4 regions of the Pseudescherichia sp. genome follow, and region 1 is predicted to be linked to each of the others. Evidence: predicted binding sites of a transcription regulator. Region 1 holds the regulator's gene; each other region holds the start of a gene.
The links. Region 1 encodes PhoB, which activates phosphate uptake and scavenging genes when phosphate is short. Its sites were predicted from a motif close to CTGTCATAAAACTGNCNNAT; they were not measured.
Positions count from the first base shown of each region.

Region 2: a site for PhoB is predicted at 2,501-2,520, ahead of pstS (phosphate ABC transporter substrate-binding protein PstS). Genes of this name have one in related genera too.
Region 3: a site for PhoB is predicted at 2,154-2,173, ahead of uvrB (excinuclease ABC subunit UvrB). Genes of this name have one in related genera too.
Region 4: a site for PhoB is predicted at 1,847-1,866, ahead of glpT (glycerol-3-phosphate transporter). Genes of this name have one in related genera too.

Region 1 covers NZ_DAMBWA010000008.1:159,811-164,030, reverse strand. The annotation lists gene sbcC (exonuclease subunit SbcC) at 1-180, opposite strand, end outside; gene sbcD (exonuclease subunit SbcD) at 177-1,379, opposite strand; gene phoB (phosphate response regulator transcription factor PhoB) at 1,570-2,259, shown strand; gene phoR (phosphate regulon sensor histidine kinase PhoR) at 2,281-3,576, shown strand; gene brnQ (branched-chain amino acid transporter carrier protein BrnQ) at 3,984-4,220, shown strand, end outside.
Region 2 covers NZ_DAMBWA010000003.1:26,634-30,853, forward strand. The annotation lists gene glmU (bifunctional UDP-N-acetylglucosamine diphosphorylase/glucosamine-1-phosphate N-acetyltransferase GlmU) at 1-385, shown strand, start outside; gene glmS (glutamine--fructose-6-phosphate transaminase (isomerizing)) at 578-2,407, shown strand; gene pstS (phosphate ABC transporter substrate-binding protein PstS) at 2,605-3,645, shown strand; gene pstC (phosphate ABC transporter permease PstC) at 3,772-4,220, shown strand, end outside.
Region 3 covers NZ_DAMBWA010000018.1:27,657-31,876, forward strand. The annotation lists gene bioC (malonyl-ACP O-methyltransferase BioC) at 1-313, shown strand, start outside; gene bioD (dethiobiotin synthase) at 306-1,028, shown strand; gene RTX96_RS18985 (ABC transporter ATP-binding protein) at 970-1,692, opposite strand; gene uvrB (excinuclease ABC subunit UvrB) at 2,405-4,220, shown strand, end outside.
Region 4 covers NZ_DAMBWA010000001.1:426,820-431,039, reverse strand. The annotation lists gene RTX96_RS02000 (YfaZ family outer membrane protein) at 1-335, shown strand, start outside; gene RTX96_RS01995 (nicotinamide mononucleotide deamidase-related protein YfaY) at 449-1,648, shown strand; gene glpT (glycerol-3-phosphate transporter) at 1,979-3,328, shown strand; gene RTX96_RS01985 (helix-turn-helix domain-containing protein) at 3,683-4,120, shown strand; gene yfaE (class I ribonucleotide reductase maintenance protein YfaE) at 4,207-4,220, opposite strand, start outside.

The DNA.
Region 1 (4,220 bases):
GCGCGGCGTCTCGTGGTAGAGCGCCAGGCAGATGGCATCCAACAGGGTGGTTTTTCCCGCGCCGGTAGGCCCGGTAATGGCAAACAGGCCGTTGCTGGCAAACGGCTCGGCGGTAAAGTCGATCTTCCACTCCCCCTTCAGGGAGTTGATGTTCTTCAGGCGCAGGGTAAGAATTTTCATGCGTCTTGCTCCTGGGTCAGCTCGTCGACGGTGGCGCTAAAGAGGGTGCGGACCCGCTGGCCCTGCGCCTCGTCCGGCTCCTCAAGCGCCAGTCGGCGCTCGAATACCTCCTCCACGCGCAGCTCGCTGAGGGTTTCCCGCAGCTCGCCCGCCATCATTCGCTGACGCTGCTCACGGCTGCGGCGTACCAGCAGCACCTCGACCGGCAGATCCTCGGTCATCGCCTGAATACGGCGCTGCATGTCCGTCAGCCAGTCGTCGGTGGTGATTTCGATATCGAGCCATACCGGCGGCGATGCGGGAGTCTCGCGCCACTGCGCAAGCTGCTGGCCAATGGCGGCAAGATCGCCTTTGATCACCGCCAGCTGCTGGGTGACCGGCACGGTGAGGGGCGTAATGTCCGCCAGCCTGCCGTCGGTGAAGGTCACCAGATTAACGCTTTTCGCCTTGCCGGTTTCGTCGAAGCTAAGGGCAATGGGCGATCCGCAGTAGCGGATATGATCCTGACCGCCAATCACCTGCGGACGGTGGATGTGCCCGAGGGCGATGTAGTCCACCGGCGGAAAATTTTGCGCCGGGAAGGCGTCCAGGGTACCAATGTAGATGTCGCGCACCGCGTCGCTTTTGCTGGCGCCGACGGTGGTCAGGTGGCCGCTGGCGATAATCGGCAGCGTCGCCTCGCCGCGCAGGGCGCAGGCCTGCTGGTACTGCTGATGGTAGTAGTCGGTGATCGCCGCCAGCAGATGCTGCTGCTTCTCGCTGCCGGAGAGCCCCGCCTGGCTGGTAACGATGTCGCGCGGACGTAAAAACGGCACCGGGCAGAAAACCGCGCCCGGCGTGCCGTCGCGATGGTTAAGCATGAACGGCGCACAGCCCGCTGCCGCTACAACGGTGGTATGCAGAAAGGCCAGGATCTCCCGCGATTCGTTCAGGGTAGCGACCGAATCGTGGTTGCCTGCCAGTACCACCAGGTGACAGCCGGTCTGCTGGAGTTGAACCACAAAGCGGTAGTAGAGCTCGCGAGCATAGCTGGGGGGCGCACCGGTATCAAAGATATCGCCAGCAACGATAATCGCATCGACCTGCTGGGCCTGCGCTGTCTCCAGCAGCCAGTCAAGAAAGGCGGCATGCTCAGCGGCCCGGCTCTTGCTGTAAAAGTTTTGGCCGAGGTGCCAGTCCGAGGTGTGAAGGATGCGCATATCTATTCCGTGGCAAAAAAGCGTAAGGCGGATTATAAACGTTTAGGCACAGCGGGAAAGCGACGATCGTCTTCCGGGTGTCATCTGCACGCTTTCAGGTTCATACTGCCTTCACGCTTTTCATAAATCTGTCATAAATCTGACGCATAATGCGACGCAACATATTGATTACAACTATATAGGGCAAATCATGGCGAGACGTATTCTGGTCGTAGAGGATGAGGCCCCCATTCGGGAGATGGTCTGCTTCGTACTCGAGCAAAACGGCTTTCAGCCTGTTGAAGCGGAAGATTATGACAGTGCGGTGAATCAGCTCAACGAGCCGTGGCCCGATCTCATCCTGCTCGACTGGATGCTGCCCGGCGGCTCGGGGATTCAGTTTATCAAGCACCTGAAACGTGAAAACATGACCCGGGACATTCCTGTTATGATGCTCACCGCGCGCGGCGAAGAGGAAGATCGCGTCCGCGGTCTGGAGACCGGCGCGGACGATTACATCACCAAACCCTTCTCGCCGAAGGAGCTGGTGGCGCGTATTAAAGCCGTGATGCGCCGTATTTCGCCGATGGCGGTAGAAGAGGTGATTGAGATGCAGGGCCTGAGCCTTGATCCCACCTCTCACCGGGTCATGACCGGCGAGAACCCGCTCGACATGGGGCCGACGGAGTTTAAGCTCCTACACTTCTTTATGACCCATCCGGAGCGCGTCTACAGCCGCGAGCAGCTGCTGAACCACGTCTGGGGAACCAACGTCTACGTTGAGGACCGCACGGTGGACGTGCATATTCGTCGCCTGCGTAAAGCGCTGGAGCTGAGCGGTCACGATCGTATGGTGCAGACCGTTCGCGGCACGGGTTACCGTTTTTCGACTCGTTTCTAATCATTGACTGGAGTGTGACGCGTGCTGGAACGGCTGTCATGGAAAAGGCTGGTCTTAGAGCTGTTTTTAAGCTGTATCCCGGCGCTGGTGCTTGGCGCAATGTTTGGCTATCTGCCGTGGTTTCTGCTGGCCTCGGTTACCGGATTACTGATCTGGCACTTCTGGAATCTGCTTCAGCTCTCCTGGTGGCTGTGGGTTGACCGCAGCATGACGCCGCCTCCCGGGCACGGCAGCTGGGAGCCGCTGCTCTACGGCCTGCACCAGATGCAGCTGCGTAATAAAAAGCGCCGCCGCGAGCTGGGCAGCCTGATCAAACGCTTTCGCAGCGGGGCAGAGTCGCTGCCGGATGCGGTGGTGCTCACCACCGAAGAGGGGGTGATCTTCTGGTGTAACGGCCTTGCTCAGCAGCTGCTGGGGCTGCGCTGGCCGGACGATAACGGCCAAAATATCCTTAACCTGCTGCGCTACCCCGAGTTCACCCAGTACCTCAAGCAGCAGGCCTTCGCAAAACCGCTCAACCTCGTGCTGAACAACGGCCGTCACCTGGAGATCCGCGTCATGCCCTACAGCGAGCAACAGCTGCTGATGGTCGCTCGCGACGTGACCCAGATGCACCAGCTGGAGGGGGCACGACGCAACTTCTTTGCCAACGTCAGCCATGAGCTGCGTACGCCGCTGACGGTACTGCAGGGCTACCTGGAGATGATGCAGGAGCAGACCCTGTCCGGCGCGACGCGGGAAAAGGCGCTGCACACGATGCGTGAGCAGACATCCCGCATGGAGGGCCTGGTAAAACAGCTGCTCACCCTGTCAAAAATTGAGGCCTCGCCGATTCATACCCCGAATGAGGTCATTGATGTGCCGATGATGCTGCGGGTTGTTGAGCGTGAAGCGCAGACCCTGAGCCAGCAGCGGCAGACCATTGAGTTTCATGTCGATAATTCCCTGAAGGTGCTGGGCAGCGATGAGCAGATGCGCAGTGCTATCTCTAACCTGGTCTATAACGCGGTAAACCATACCCCGCCCGCAACGCATATTATCGTCAGCTGGCAGCGGGTCGCGAGCGGCGTAGAGTTCAGCGTTGAGGATAACGGGCCGGGCATCGCCGCCGAGCATATTCCACGCCTCACCGAGCGTTTCTACCGCGTCGATAAGGCACGATCCCGCCAGACGGGCGGCAGCGGGTTAGGGCTGGCGATCGTTAAGCATGCGGTCAACCACCACGACAGCCGTCTGGAAATCACCAGCGAGCCGGGCAAAGGCACCCGATTTAGCTTCACGCTGCCGGAAAGGCTCATTGCCAAATCCAGTGAGTAGCGCTGTTGCTGTCAGTATAACTTTCCACAGGCCGCAAAATGCGGCCTGTTAGCTTTGCACCATTCAGCACAGCGCCTGCTTTTCTGCGGTTGCTGCTTTTTTGTTCGCATGTTTAGCCATGTGTTTTTCTTATAATTAGCGTTTTATGCTGGTTATTCACGCTGGTCTACGATAACCATCTGGTTTTGCGATCCCATCTTGCCTTTAAACGTTATAAGCGTTTAAATTGCGCCCCTGTCGATGACAGACAGGCTGGATTTGCGTGGTAAATCGAAAAACTATTCTTCGCCACGCCGGGTGGGAAGCATATCCCGCTGGAATCTAATGATATTACCGCTGTATTGTCCCGTAGGGACTGGCGAAAAAGTCAACACGTTCAACACCACATCCACAGGCAGTTAATACATATGACCCATCGTTTAAAACCACGAGACATCGTTGCTCTGGGCTTTATGACATTCGCGCTGTTCGTCGGCGCGGGTAACATCATTTTTCCGCCAATGGTCGGCTTACAGGCGGGTGAACACGTCTGGACGGCGGCCTTTGGTTTCCTGATCACCGCGGTTGGTCTGCCGGTGCTAACGGTTATCGCCCTGGCGAAAGTGGGTGGCGGTGTGGATAGCCTCAGCGCGCCAATCGGCAAA
Region 2 (4,220 bases), on a different contig from region 1:
TGCCCGTCTGCGTCCTGGCGCAGAGCTGCTGGCCGGCGCGCACGTTGGTAACTTCGTCGAGATGAAAAAGGCGCGGCTGGGCAAAGGCTCGAAGGCAGGCCATCTGACCTATCTGGGCGACGCGGAGATTGGCGACAACGTTAACATCGGTGCAGGGACTATTACCTGCAACTATGACGGTGCCAACAAGCATAAAACCATTATCGGCGACGACGTCTTTGTCGGCTCTGATTCGCAGTTTATCGCTCCGGTGAGCGTGGCCAGCGGCGTTACCATTGCGGCGGGCACCACGGTGACCCGTGACGTCGCAGAGGGCGAGCTAGTGATCGGCCGTGTCAAACAGACCCATATCAAGGGCTGGAAGCGTCCGGTCAAGAAGAAGTAAACCCTTTTGTAAGCCGGCCAGGCAGCAATGCCGTCCGGCAAACAGGGATGAGGAGGTCAACATAGATCTCCCGCCCACCAGCAGTAGCTATAAATATAACCCCACTCTCTACAAGGCTCGGGGCGCCCGGAAAACGGGTAACGCAGGTTGACCGACAACGCATGGCTTACGCCATAATCAGGAAATCTAACTATGTGTGGAATTGTTGGCGCAGTTGCGCAGCGTGATATTGCTGAAATCCTTCTCGAAGGCTTACGTCGTCTCGAATACCGTGGCTATGACTCTGCCGGTCTGGCAGTGGTCGACAGTGAAGGGCATATGACCCGCCTGCGTCGTCTCGGTAAAGTCCAGATGCTCTCTCAGGCAGCCGAAGAGCATCCGCTGCATGGCGGAACCGGTATTGCCCATACCCGTTGGGCAACGCACGGTGAACCGTCTGAAGGCAACGCTCACCCGCATGTCTCTGAACATATCGTGGTGGTGCACAACGGCATTATTGAGAACCACGAGCCGCTGCGCGAAGAGTTAAGATCGCGCGGCTATGAATTTGTCTCCGAAACCGATACCGAAGTCATCGCTCACCTGGTGCACTGGGAGCTGGCAAAAGGCGGCTCGCTGCGCGATGCCGTTCTGCGCGCTATCCCGCAGCTGCGCGGCGCGTACGGTACGGTTATCATGGATACCCGCGATCCTGACACGCTGCTGGCTGCCCGCTCCGGTAGCCCGCTGGTTATCGGCCTTGGCATGGGCGAAAACTTCATCGCCTCTGACCAGCTGGCCCTGCTGCCGGTGACCCGCCGCTTTATCTTCCTCGAAGAGGGCGATATTGCGGAAGTGACCCGCCGTAGCGTCGTGGTATTCGACCGTTCTGGCCATGAAGTGAAGCGCCCGGACATCGAATCTAACCTGCAGTATGACGCTGGCGATAAGGGTATCTACCGCCACTACATGCAGAAAGAGATCTACGAGCAGCCAAACGCCATTAAAAATACCCTGACCGGGCGTATTAGCCACGGCGAGATCGATCTCAGCGAGCTGGGCGAGAAAGCCAACGAGATGCTCTCTCAGGTTGAGCATATTCAGATCATCGCCTGCGGTACCTCCTACAACTCCGGGATGGTGTCACGCTACTGGTTTGAATCGCTGGCCGGTGTGCCGTGCGATGTGGAAATCGCCTCTGAGTTCCGCTACCGCAAATCCGCCGTGCGCCGTAACAGCCTGATGATCACCCTCTCCCAGTCTGGTGAGACGGCGGACACCCTGGCCGCGCTGCGCCTCTCCAAAGAGCTGGGCTACCTCGGTTCGCTGGCGATCTGTAACGTGCCTGGCTCCTCGCTGGTACGTGAATCTGACCTGGCGCTGATGACCAACGCCGGAACCGAGATCGGCGTGGCCTCCACCAAGGCCTTTACCACCCAGCTCACCGTGCTGCTGATGCTGGTGGCGAAGCTGAGCCGCCTGAAGGGTCTGGACGCCTCTATCGAGCAGGATATTGTGCATGGTCTGCAGGCGCTGCCGAACCGTATCGAGCAGATGCTCTCCCAGGACAAACGCATTGAAGCGCTGGCAGAGGACTTCTCTGAGAAGCACCACGCCCTGTTCCTTGGCCGTGGCGATCAGTACCCTATCGCGCTGGAAGGCGCGCTGAAGCTGAAAGAGATCTCCTACATCCACGCGGAAGCCTACGCCGCAGGCGAGCTGAAGCACGGCCCGCTGGCGCTGATTGATGCTGATATGCCGGTTATCGTTGTGGCACCTAACAACGAACTGCTGGAAAAATTGAAGTCCAACATCGAAGAAGTTCGCGCCCGTAGCGGCGTACTCTATGTCTTCGCCGATCAGGATGCCGGTTTCACCAGCAGCGATAACATGCACATTATCGAGCTGCCGCACGTGGAAGAGGTGATTGCGCCAATCTTCTACACCGTGCCGCTGCAGCTGCTGGCCTACCACGTCGCGCTGATCAAAGGCACCGACGTTGACCAGCCGCGTAACCTCGCGAAGTCTGTCACCGTAGAGTAATCTTCCTCTTACGTCCCGTCGCTCTGGCGGGACGTCTCTCCTCGCTGTGCTATTTTTAAACAATCCATAGACTATTTTCGGTCAAATAAGCGCCTGTCATAAAAATGTCATAATACGTACATTTAACTGTCACCTGGTTGTCCTATTTTGCATATCGTAGAAACCAAACAACGATTTACAATCCCTCAGGAGACATTATGAAAGTCATGCGTACCACTGTCGCTACTGTTGTCGCCGCGACCTTATCCCTGAGCGCTTTCGCTGTTAACGCAGCGGCAAGCCTGACCGGCGCGGGTGCAACCTTCCCAGCGCCAGTGTATGCCAAATGGGCGGATACCTATCAGAAAGCGACCGGTAGCAAAGTCAACTACCAGGGTATCGGCTCCTCCGGCGGCGTGAAGCAGATCACTGCTAACACCGTTGATTTTGGCGCGTCTGACGCTCCGCTGTCTGATGAGAAACTGAACCAGGAAGGCCTGTTCCAGTTCCCGACCGTTATCGGTGGCGTGGTGCTGGCGGTTAACCTGCCGGGCGTGAAATCCGGTGAGCTGGTGCTGGATGGTAAAACGCTGGGTGACATCTACCTGGGTAAAATCAAAAAATGGGATGACGAAGCGATCGCTAAGCTCAACCCAGGCATGAAGCTGCCTTCACAGAATATCGCCGTGGTTCGTCGCGCTGACGGCTCCGGTACCTCCTTCGTCTTCACCAGCTATCTGACAAAAGTGAACGAAGAGTGGAAATCAAAAATCGGTTCTGGCTCTACCGTAAACTGGCCGACCGGTCTGGGCGGTAAAGGTAACGACGGTATCGCCGCGTTCGTACAGCGTCTGCCTGGCTCTATCGGCTACGTAGAGTACGCTTACGCTAAGCAGAACAACCTGGCCTACACCAAGCTGGTCTCTGCCGATGGCAAACCGGTTTCTCCGACCGAAGAGAGCTTCTCTAACGCCGCGAAAGGCGTGGACTGGAGCAAAACCTTCGCTCAGGACCTGACTAACCAGAAGGGTGACAACGCGTGGCCAATCACCTCCACCACCTTCATCCTGATCCACAAAGAGCAGAAGAAACCTGAGCAGGGCGCTGAAGTGCTGAAGTTCTTTGACTGGGCATACAAAGACGGTGCGAAACAGGCTAACGATCTGGATTACGCAACCCTGCCGGACAGCGTGGTTGAGCAGGTTCGTGCCGCATGGAAAACGAATGTGAAAGACAGCAGCGGTAAAGCGCTGTACTAACAGGATCTTTTTGACGAAGATGGCGGGTGGCGTAGGCTTCCCGCCCTACGGATAAAAACTGTAGGCCCGGTAAGCGTTCACGCCACCGGGCAAATTCGTAAGACGTATATAACAGAAGAGTAATTTATGGCTGCAACCAAGCCTGCTTTTAACCCACCGGGTAAACAAGGTGACATGATCTTCGGCGCGCTGGTCAAACTGGCTGCGCTGATTGTGCTATTGCTGCTCGGCGGCATCATCATCTCCCTGATTGTCTCCTCCTGGCCAAGCATCCAGAAATTTGGGTTCTCTTTCCTGTGGACCAAAGAGTGGGACGCCCCCAACGATATCTACGGCGCGCTGGTGCCGATTTACGGTACGCTGGTGACCTCCTTTATCGCGCTGCTGATCGCCGTTCCGGTGAGTTTCGGTATCGCGCTGTTCCTGACGGAGCTGGCTCCCGGCTGGCTGAAGCGTCCGCTGGGTATCGCCATTGAGCTGCTCGCCGCTATCCCCAGTATCGTTTACGGCATGTGGGGGCTGTTTATCTTCGCTCCGCTGTTTGCCACTTATTTCCAGGAGCCGGTGGGCAACGT
Region 3 (4,220 bases), on a different contig from region 1:
GCTGAATCAGGCCTGGCAGGCAGTGGACAGCCATCCGCACGCTAACCGATTTTTAGCGGAGGAGGCGCTGGCTGACACCGTTAATGCCTGGCGCGGCCGGTGCGGCGTGGAGCGCATTACGCTGGACTTTGACGATGCGCTCTCTGCTATGCGCTCGCTGAAGGGCATCGGCGCGACGCACCTGCACGCTGGCAGGCACAACCGGCCTTTGACCCGCGCCCAGCTTCAGCGCCTGCAACTGGCATGGCCGCAGCAGCAGGGCAGATGCCTGCTGACCTATTCACTTTTTTGGGGAGTCATTGAACATGACTGAACGCTATTTTGTTACCGGCACGGATACGGAAGTCGGTAAAACGGTGGCCAGCTGCGCCCTGTTACAGGCCGCCGCGCTGGCGGGGCGGCAGACCGCGGGCTACAAACCGGTCGCCTCCGGCAGCGAGATGACGCCGGAGGGGCTGCGCAACAGCGACGCGCTGGCGCTACAGCACAACAGTACCCTGGCCCTGCGCTACGAGGCCGTGAACCCATACACCTTTGCTGAGCCCACCTCACCGCACATCGTCAGCGCCGCCCTCGGGCAGCCTATCGAGGCGGAAACGCTCTCGGCAGGATTGCGGACACTGGAAGCGCAGGCGGAGTGGGTGCTGGTGGAGGGGGCCGGAGGCTGGTTTACGCCGCTCTCAGAGACCCTGACCTTTGCCGACTGGGCTACCCAGGAGCAGCTGCCGGTAATTTTAGTGGTGGGCGTTAAGCTTGGCTGCATCAACCATGCGATGCTGACCGCCCAGGCGGTGCAGCAGGCGGGATTGCGGCTGGCAGGCTGGGTGGCTAACGACGTGGTACCGCCGGGACACCGTCACGCGGAGTATCTGGCAACGCTTAAGCGCATGCTGCCTGCGCCGTTCCTCGGCGAGATCCCGTGGCTGGAGAACGCCTCGCCTGAGAGTGAAACAGGCCACTGGATCGATCTCAGTGCTTTAGATCCGGCGTCATCCACTGGGAAAGCAGCGGATCGTCCAGCTGCGTAACGCTTCCCTGGGCCACGTTGCGTCCCCGATGCAGCAGATAGAAGCGGTCGGCGACGCGGCGCACAAACGACAGATGCTGCTCCGCCAGCAGGATGGTCATGCCGAAATCCTGGTTCAGGCGCACCAGCAGGTTGCCTAGCTTATGGATAAAGGCCTGGCCCAGCCCCCGGGTCGGCTCATCAAGGATCAGCAGGCGTGGATGGGTCACCAGCGCCCGGGCCAGCGCCAGCTGGTGCTGGTTATCTTCTGATAGCCCTGCGCCCTTTATCTGGCGCAGGGCGTACAGCTCGGGGAAGAGATCGTAGATATCCCGGGTGACGGCGCTGCCGTGCTCACCTACCGCCAGCCAGGCAACCTGTAAATTCTCCTCTACCGTTAGCTGGGAGAAGATCCGCCTGTCCTGCGGCACGCAGGCGATACCCATTGCCGGACGATCCTCCATCTTCACCTGCAGCAGATTGAGGGGGGCGGCCCCGGCCTCCTGCCAGGTCATGCTGCCGCTCTCCACGGCAAGATAGCCAGAGATACAGTTGACCAACGTGGTTTTCCCCATTCCCGGCAGCCCCATGACGCAGGTGCAGGTACCAGGGATAAGATCGAGATCGACATTCCATAGCGTATGCTGATCGCCGTAATAGTGATTCACTGCACGTAAGCTCAACATCATTTCATCTCCTTGGCCTGGTCTGTAAAAGATATGTTGCAAAAGCCTTGCCAGAAGCGTGTTATGCTCTGTTTTTCGGAGCAAGATGAAGAAAAATCGCTAAATTCGGCTAATCCGCCGGTCTGCCTTATTGCATCTGCACGCTAACAGTGCTAGATGCGGGCAAATCTGATTTTTCATGGTGCAGTCGCGTCTGAATGCGATAAAAAATGGTGGGAAAATTTTTTTACCTGCGACCCGTTACGCAAAACCCAATTTTCGCTGAGTCACAGGGGGTACGGGCTGGCGACAGTTATCCACTATTCCTGTGGATAACCTTGTGCATTAGAGTTAGAAAACGCGTGCAAAGCGAGAGAGCACGCGGCTTAGGCATGAATTGATGCGAAACGCGGCTTTTTGTATAAATATTTTAAAATCAACAAGTTGAATAAAAGCAACGGATGTAAGAAAAGTGTCACCCACTGACACAAAACTTTCACTACCCGACTTGACAAATGTTAAATCGCAAAAAGTTCTGGGGATAAGATATTTTTTTTAGTTTTTAATTCTGTCCCTGGGGCAAATTTTCCTTATGGCGCTTGAAATTGCCTTATGTAACACAGATATTCCTGTCTGCTACTGGGTTTTCATCCAGTATAATTTATTGGCAAAATCCACCGTCGCGAGTAAAATTACTCACCTGCCCGCTCATTCCTTCATCAGGTAGCTATTCATGAGTAAACCATTCAAACTGAATTCCGCTTTTCGTCCCTCTGGCGATCAGCCAGAAGCCATTCGCCGCCTGAAAGAGGGGCTGGAGGACGGACTGGCGCACCAGACCCTGCTCGGGGTAACCGGTTCAGGGAAGACGTTTACCGTTGCCAACGTGATCGCCGACCTGCAGCGGCCAACAATGGTGCTTGCGCCGAATAAAACCCTGGCAGCCCAGCTGTATGGCGAAATGAAGGAGTTTTTCCCGGACAACGCCGTGGAGTACTTCGTCTCCTACTACGACTACTACCAGCCGGAAGCCTACGTGCCGAGCTCAGACACCTTTATCGAAAAAGATGCCTCGGTGAACGAGCATATTGAGCAGATGCGTCTCTCGGCGACCAAAGCGCTGCTGGAGCGGCGCGACGTGGTAGTTGTGGCCTCGGTGTCGGCCATCTACGGCCTCGGCGATCCCGATCTCTATCTGAAAATGATGCTCCACCTGACCATCGGTATGATCATCAACCAGCGTGATATTCTGCGCCGCCTGTCGGAGCTGCAGTACACGCGTAACGATCAGGCCTTCCAGCGCGGCACTTTCCGCGTGCGCGGCGAGGTGATCGATATCTTCCCGGCGGAGTCAGACGACGTGGCGCTGCGCGTTGAGCTGTTTGATGAAGAGGTGGAGCGCCTGTCGCTGTTTGACCCGCTGACCGGGCACGTTGAATCCACTATTCAGCGCTACACCGTCTACCCGAAAACCCACTACGTGACCCCGCGCGAGCGCATCGTGCAGGCGATGGAAGATATCAAAGTAGAGCTGGCGGACCGGCGCAAGACGCTGCTGGCCAACAACAAGCTGCTGGAAGAGCAGCGTATTACCCAGCGCACCCAGTTCGATCTGGAGATGATGAACGAGCTGGGCTACTGCTCGGGCATCGAGAACTACTCCCGCTACCTCTCCGGGCGCGGGCCGGGCGAAGCGCCGCCGACCCTGTTTGACTACCTGCCTGCCGACGGCCTGCTGGTGATTGATGAGTCCCACGTCACCATTCCGCAGATTGGCGGCATGTACCGCGGCGACCGGGCGCGTAAAGAGACGCTGGTGGAGTATGGCTTCCGCCTGCCGTCGGCGCTGGACAACCGTCCGATGAAGTTTGAAGAGTTCGAAGGTTTAGCTCCGCAGACCATCTACGTCTCGGCGACGCCGGGCAACTACGAGCTGGAGAAATCCGGGGAAGAGATTGTCGATCAGGTGGTGCGCCCGACCGGCCTGCTTGACCCGATTATCGAAGTCCGCCCGGTGGGCACGCAGGTGGACGATCTGCTCTCGGAGATCCGCAAGCGCGTCGCCATTAACGAGCGTGTGCTGGTCACCACGCTCACCAAGCGCATGGCCGAGGATCTCACCGAGTATCTGGAAGAGCACGGCGAGAAGGTGCGCTACCTGCACTCGGATATCGATACCGTTGAGCGTATGGAGATTATCCGCGATCTGCGTCTGGGCGAGTTCAACGTGCTGGTGGGCATCAACCTGCTGCGTGAGGGGCTGGATATGCCAGAGGTTTCGCTGGTGGCGATTCTCGATGCCGACAAAGAGGGCTTCCTGCGCTCCGAACGCTCGCTGATCCAGACCATCGGCCGTGCGGCGCGTAACGTCAACGGCAAGGCGATCCTGTACGGGGATAAAATCACCCCGTCGATGGCGAAGGCGATTGGCGAAACCGAGCGCCGTCGGGCGAAGCAGCAGCAGTACAACGAAGAGCACGGCATTACGCCGCAGGGCCTGAATAAGAAAGTGGTGGATATCCTGGCGCTGGGCGAGAATATTGCCAAGA
Region 4 (4,220 bases), on a different contig from region 1:
TTCCGCTCGGGCCGCTGCTGGCGACCGTTGGCGGTAAAGGCGTTTATACTAATCCGAACGACGGTGACGAGGGCTATGCCGCAGCGGTTGGCGGTGGCTTACAGTGGCCGATCGGCGACAGCTTCCGCCTGTTTGGTGAGTACTACTACTCTCCGGACTCGCTCTCCAGCGGTATCGACAGCTATCAGGAAGCTAACGCTGGCGCACGCTGGACTATCATGCGTCCGCTGAGCATTGAAGCTGGCTACCGCTACCTGAACCTGGCGGGTAAAGACGGCAACCGCGACAACGCGCTTGCTGATGGCCCCTACGTTGGGGTTAACGCCAGCTTCTAATCCTCCGGCGCGGCAATCTGCCGCGCCTTTTCATCTGTTTAATCCTGCCGCCATTTACTTCCCCATGCGTTATAGTACTCCGACAACAGGTAAGGGAGAGTACGGAGATAACGATGATAAACGTGGAAATGCTGTCTACCGGGGATGAAGTCCTGCATGGTCAGATTGTTGATACCAACGCTGCATGGCTTGCCGATCTGTTTTTCACCGAAGGGTTACCGCTGACGCGCCGTAATACCGTGGGCGATAGCCTTAACGATCTGGTTGCTATCCTGCGCGAGCGCAGCGAGCACGCCGATGTTTTAATCGTTAACGGCGGCCTCGGCCCGACCAGCGACGATCTTAGCGCGCTGGCGGCAGCGACTGCGGCGGGCGAAGAGCTGGTGCTGCACGAAGCGTGGCTGAGCCATATGGAGCGTTTCTTCACCGAGCGCGGTCGCGTGATGGCCCCCAGCAACCGTAAACAGGCAGAGATCCCAGCCAGCGCGGAGCTAATTGATAATCCGGTAGGCACCGCCTGCGGCTTTGCCGTCAAGCTCAACCGCTGCCTGATGTTCTTTACCCCGGGCGTACCCTCTGAATTCAAGGTGATGGTTCAGCAGGAGATCCTGCCGCGTCTGCGGGAGCGCTTTACCCTGCCGTCGCCGCCAATCTGCCTGCGCCTGACCACCTTTGGCCGCTCCGAGAGCGATCTGGCCCAGAGTCTCGATCATCTTCAGCTGCCGGAAGGGGTGGTGATGGGTTACCGCTCATCCATGCCGATTATCGAGCTGAAGCTGACCGGCCCGGCGGAGCAGCGCGAAGCGATGGAGGCGCTGTGGCCAGAGGTGCAGCGCGTCGCTGGCGAGAGCCTGATTTTTGAAGGGACTCAGGGGCTACCGGCGCTGCTGGCAGAGAAGATGCGTGAGCAGCAGCTCAGCCTGACCGTTAGCGAGCAGTTCACCAGCGGCCTGCTGGCGCTGCAGCTCTCCCGTGCCTCTGCACCGCTGCTGGCGAGCGAGGTGCTGCCTTTCCAGGCCGACACGCTGGAGCAGACCGCACGCTGGGCCGCCGAGCTGCGCAACCGTCACCTGGCCGGACTGGCGCTGAGCGTAGGCGGGCTGGACGAGGAGCATATCAACTTTGCCCTCGCCACGCCGCAGGGTACCCACGCTCTTCGGATAAAGTTCAGCACTGGACGCCACGGCATAGCTGTACGTCAGGAGGTGTGTGCCATGATGGCCCTGAACATGCTGCGCCGCTGGCTCAGCGGTAAAGATGTCGCCAGCGATCACGGCTGGGTGAGCGTAGTAGATTCCCTGTTTGTGGCGTGATCCGTCTGCGCTCTTAGCATAATGGGATGTTCATCGCGTTTGCCGGTGGACATCTCATATGCTTTGCTTTCTCCCCCCTCCTTTATGTTCGTTTTCTTATCATTTCATCCTTTCTAATCTGTTTTTTGGTCTATTTCGCGCGATACCGAGCGTGATTCGAAAATAATATTGCGTGCTGATGCGCTTTTTTGCGCATTTTTGTCATATTTCTGTAACAATCTGTGCGTGGATTCACAGTAACAATTACCGATATTCCTTAACATCGCCAGCCTCGCTGAAGGGGTGAGGCTCGTAAACCCTATAAATTTAATATTTGGCCACGGAGGCTACATGCTCAGTATCTTTAAACCAGCGCCACATCAGGCGTGCCTGGGAAAGGCAGAAATTGATCCGCTATACCGTCGTTTGCGCTGGCAAATCTTTATCGGCATATTCTTTGGCTACGCGGCTTACTACCTGGTACGCAAAAACTTCGCCCTCGCGATGCCCTATCTGGTGGAGCAGGGCTTCTCACGCGGCGATCTCGGCTTCGCGCTGTCGGGCATCTCCATTGCCTACGGTTTCTCCAAGTTCATTATGGGCTCGGTATCGGATCGCTCTAACCCGCGTGTTTTCTTACCCGCCGGTCTGATCCTGGCGGCAGCGGTGATGCTGTTTATGGGCTTCGTGCCCTGGGCGACATCGAGCATTGCCGTTATGTTTGTGCTGCTCTTCTTATGCGGTTGGTTCCAGGGGATGGGGTGGCCTCCGTGCGGACGCACGATGGTTCACTGGTGGTCACAGAAAGAGCGCGGCGGCATTGTTTCAGTGTGGAACTGCGCGCATAACGTGGGCGGTGGTATTCCGCCCCTGCTGTTCCTGCTGGGAATGGCCTGGTTCAACGACTGGAAAGCCGCGCTCTATATGCCAGCGTTTGGTGCGATTGTGGTGGCGATCATTGCCTTTGCGCTGATGCGTGATACGCCGCAGTCCCAGGGGCTACCGCCTATCGAAGAGTATAAAAATGACTATCCGGATGATTATAGCGAGCAGCATGAAGAGGAGCTGACAGCTAAACAGATCTTTATGAAGTATGTTCTGCCCAACAAGCTGCTGTGGTACATCGCGATAGCCAACGTGTTTGTCTATCTGCTGCGTTACGGCATCCTCGACTGGTCGCCAACCTACCTGCGTGAAGTGAAGCACTTTGCACTGGATAAATCCTCCTGGGCCTACTTCCTGTATGAATATGCCGGGATCCCAGGCACCCTGCTGTGCGGCTGGATGTCGGATAAGGTGTTCAAGGGCAACCGCGGTGCGACGGGCGTGTTCTTTATGACGCTGGTCACCATTGCTACCGTGGTGTACTGGCTCAACCCAGCGGGCAACCCGGGCGTGGATATGGCCTGCATGATTGTCATCGGCTTCCTGATCTACGGCCCGGTGATGCTGATTGGTCTGCATGCGCTGGAGCTGGCACCGAAAAAAGCGGCAGGCACCGCGGCAGGCTTTACCGGCCTGTTTGGTTACCTGGGGGGATCGGTCGCGGCGAGCGCTATCGTAGGCTACACCGTTGACTTCTTTGGCTGGGACGGCGGCTTTATGGTGATGATTGGCGGCAGCGTGCTGGCGGTATTGCTGCTCACGGTGGTGATGTTCGGTGAAAAACGGCACCATGCGGAAGTGCTGGCGCGTCGTTAATACACATTAAAAAAGAAAAGGGCCGCAAGGCCCTTTTTTTATATCCAGGAAACAGGTAAGGTTGCGGTAGCATTTACTTCTTACAAATCATGTAAAATCAATAGATTATGTTGATGATCCGCGCGACGATCCTGGATGACCCAGTGCGACTCTCTGTTTACCTTTTTTCACTATTTAACGCTAAATATTGCTGTTAACGTCGAATAATAATTTATTTACATGCATGGCGGCGTGTAAAAATAGGCGCCGGGCTGTATGTTGAAAGTATTCACTATCGCCATATAATCGTTCTTATTATCAGTGCGACTTATGAAATAAGGATCGAACGGCACTCTACGGACAGTTTTAAGAGATATGAGTAAAGATACGATGGGATATCGGCTATACGGTTACGTAATCGGCAAAGAAATTCACTTCGAGATTGAAAACCGAAGGCTTTATCGCCTGCCGCAGGGAAGTGCCGATAAATCATTTATCTTTGGCTCGGTATTATTTAACCATACGATGCTGCATCTTTTTGTCTATCTATTACAGCATGGCCGTCATACGACGGTGCCGCGCGAAGAGTTGCTGCGGGTCGTGTGGGAAGAGAACGATTTAGTGCCATCGAGCCAGCGCCTGTGGCAGGTCTTAAAAAACCTTAATCGGCGGCTCAGCCTGCTGGGATTACCTGATGATTTCATCGCCAACATCAGGGGAAGCGGCTATATCATTAACTACGTTGATATTACGCCAATCTATTACAGAGTCAGTGAACTCCAGCGCTGCCCTGAGAAAATAACGGAGAGTTAGCTATTCCGGCGTGAGTGATGTCAACCCGGAAATTTATCCCTGAACATGTGTGTGCTCAGGGATTTTTTATATTTGCCAGCCGCCAATTAAAGGTCGAGTT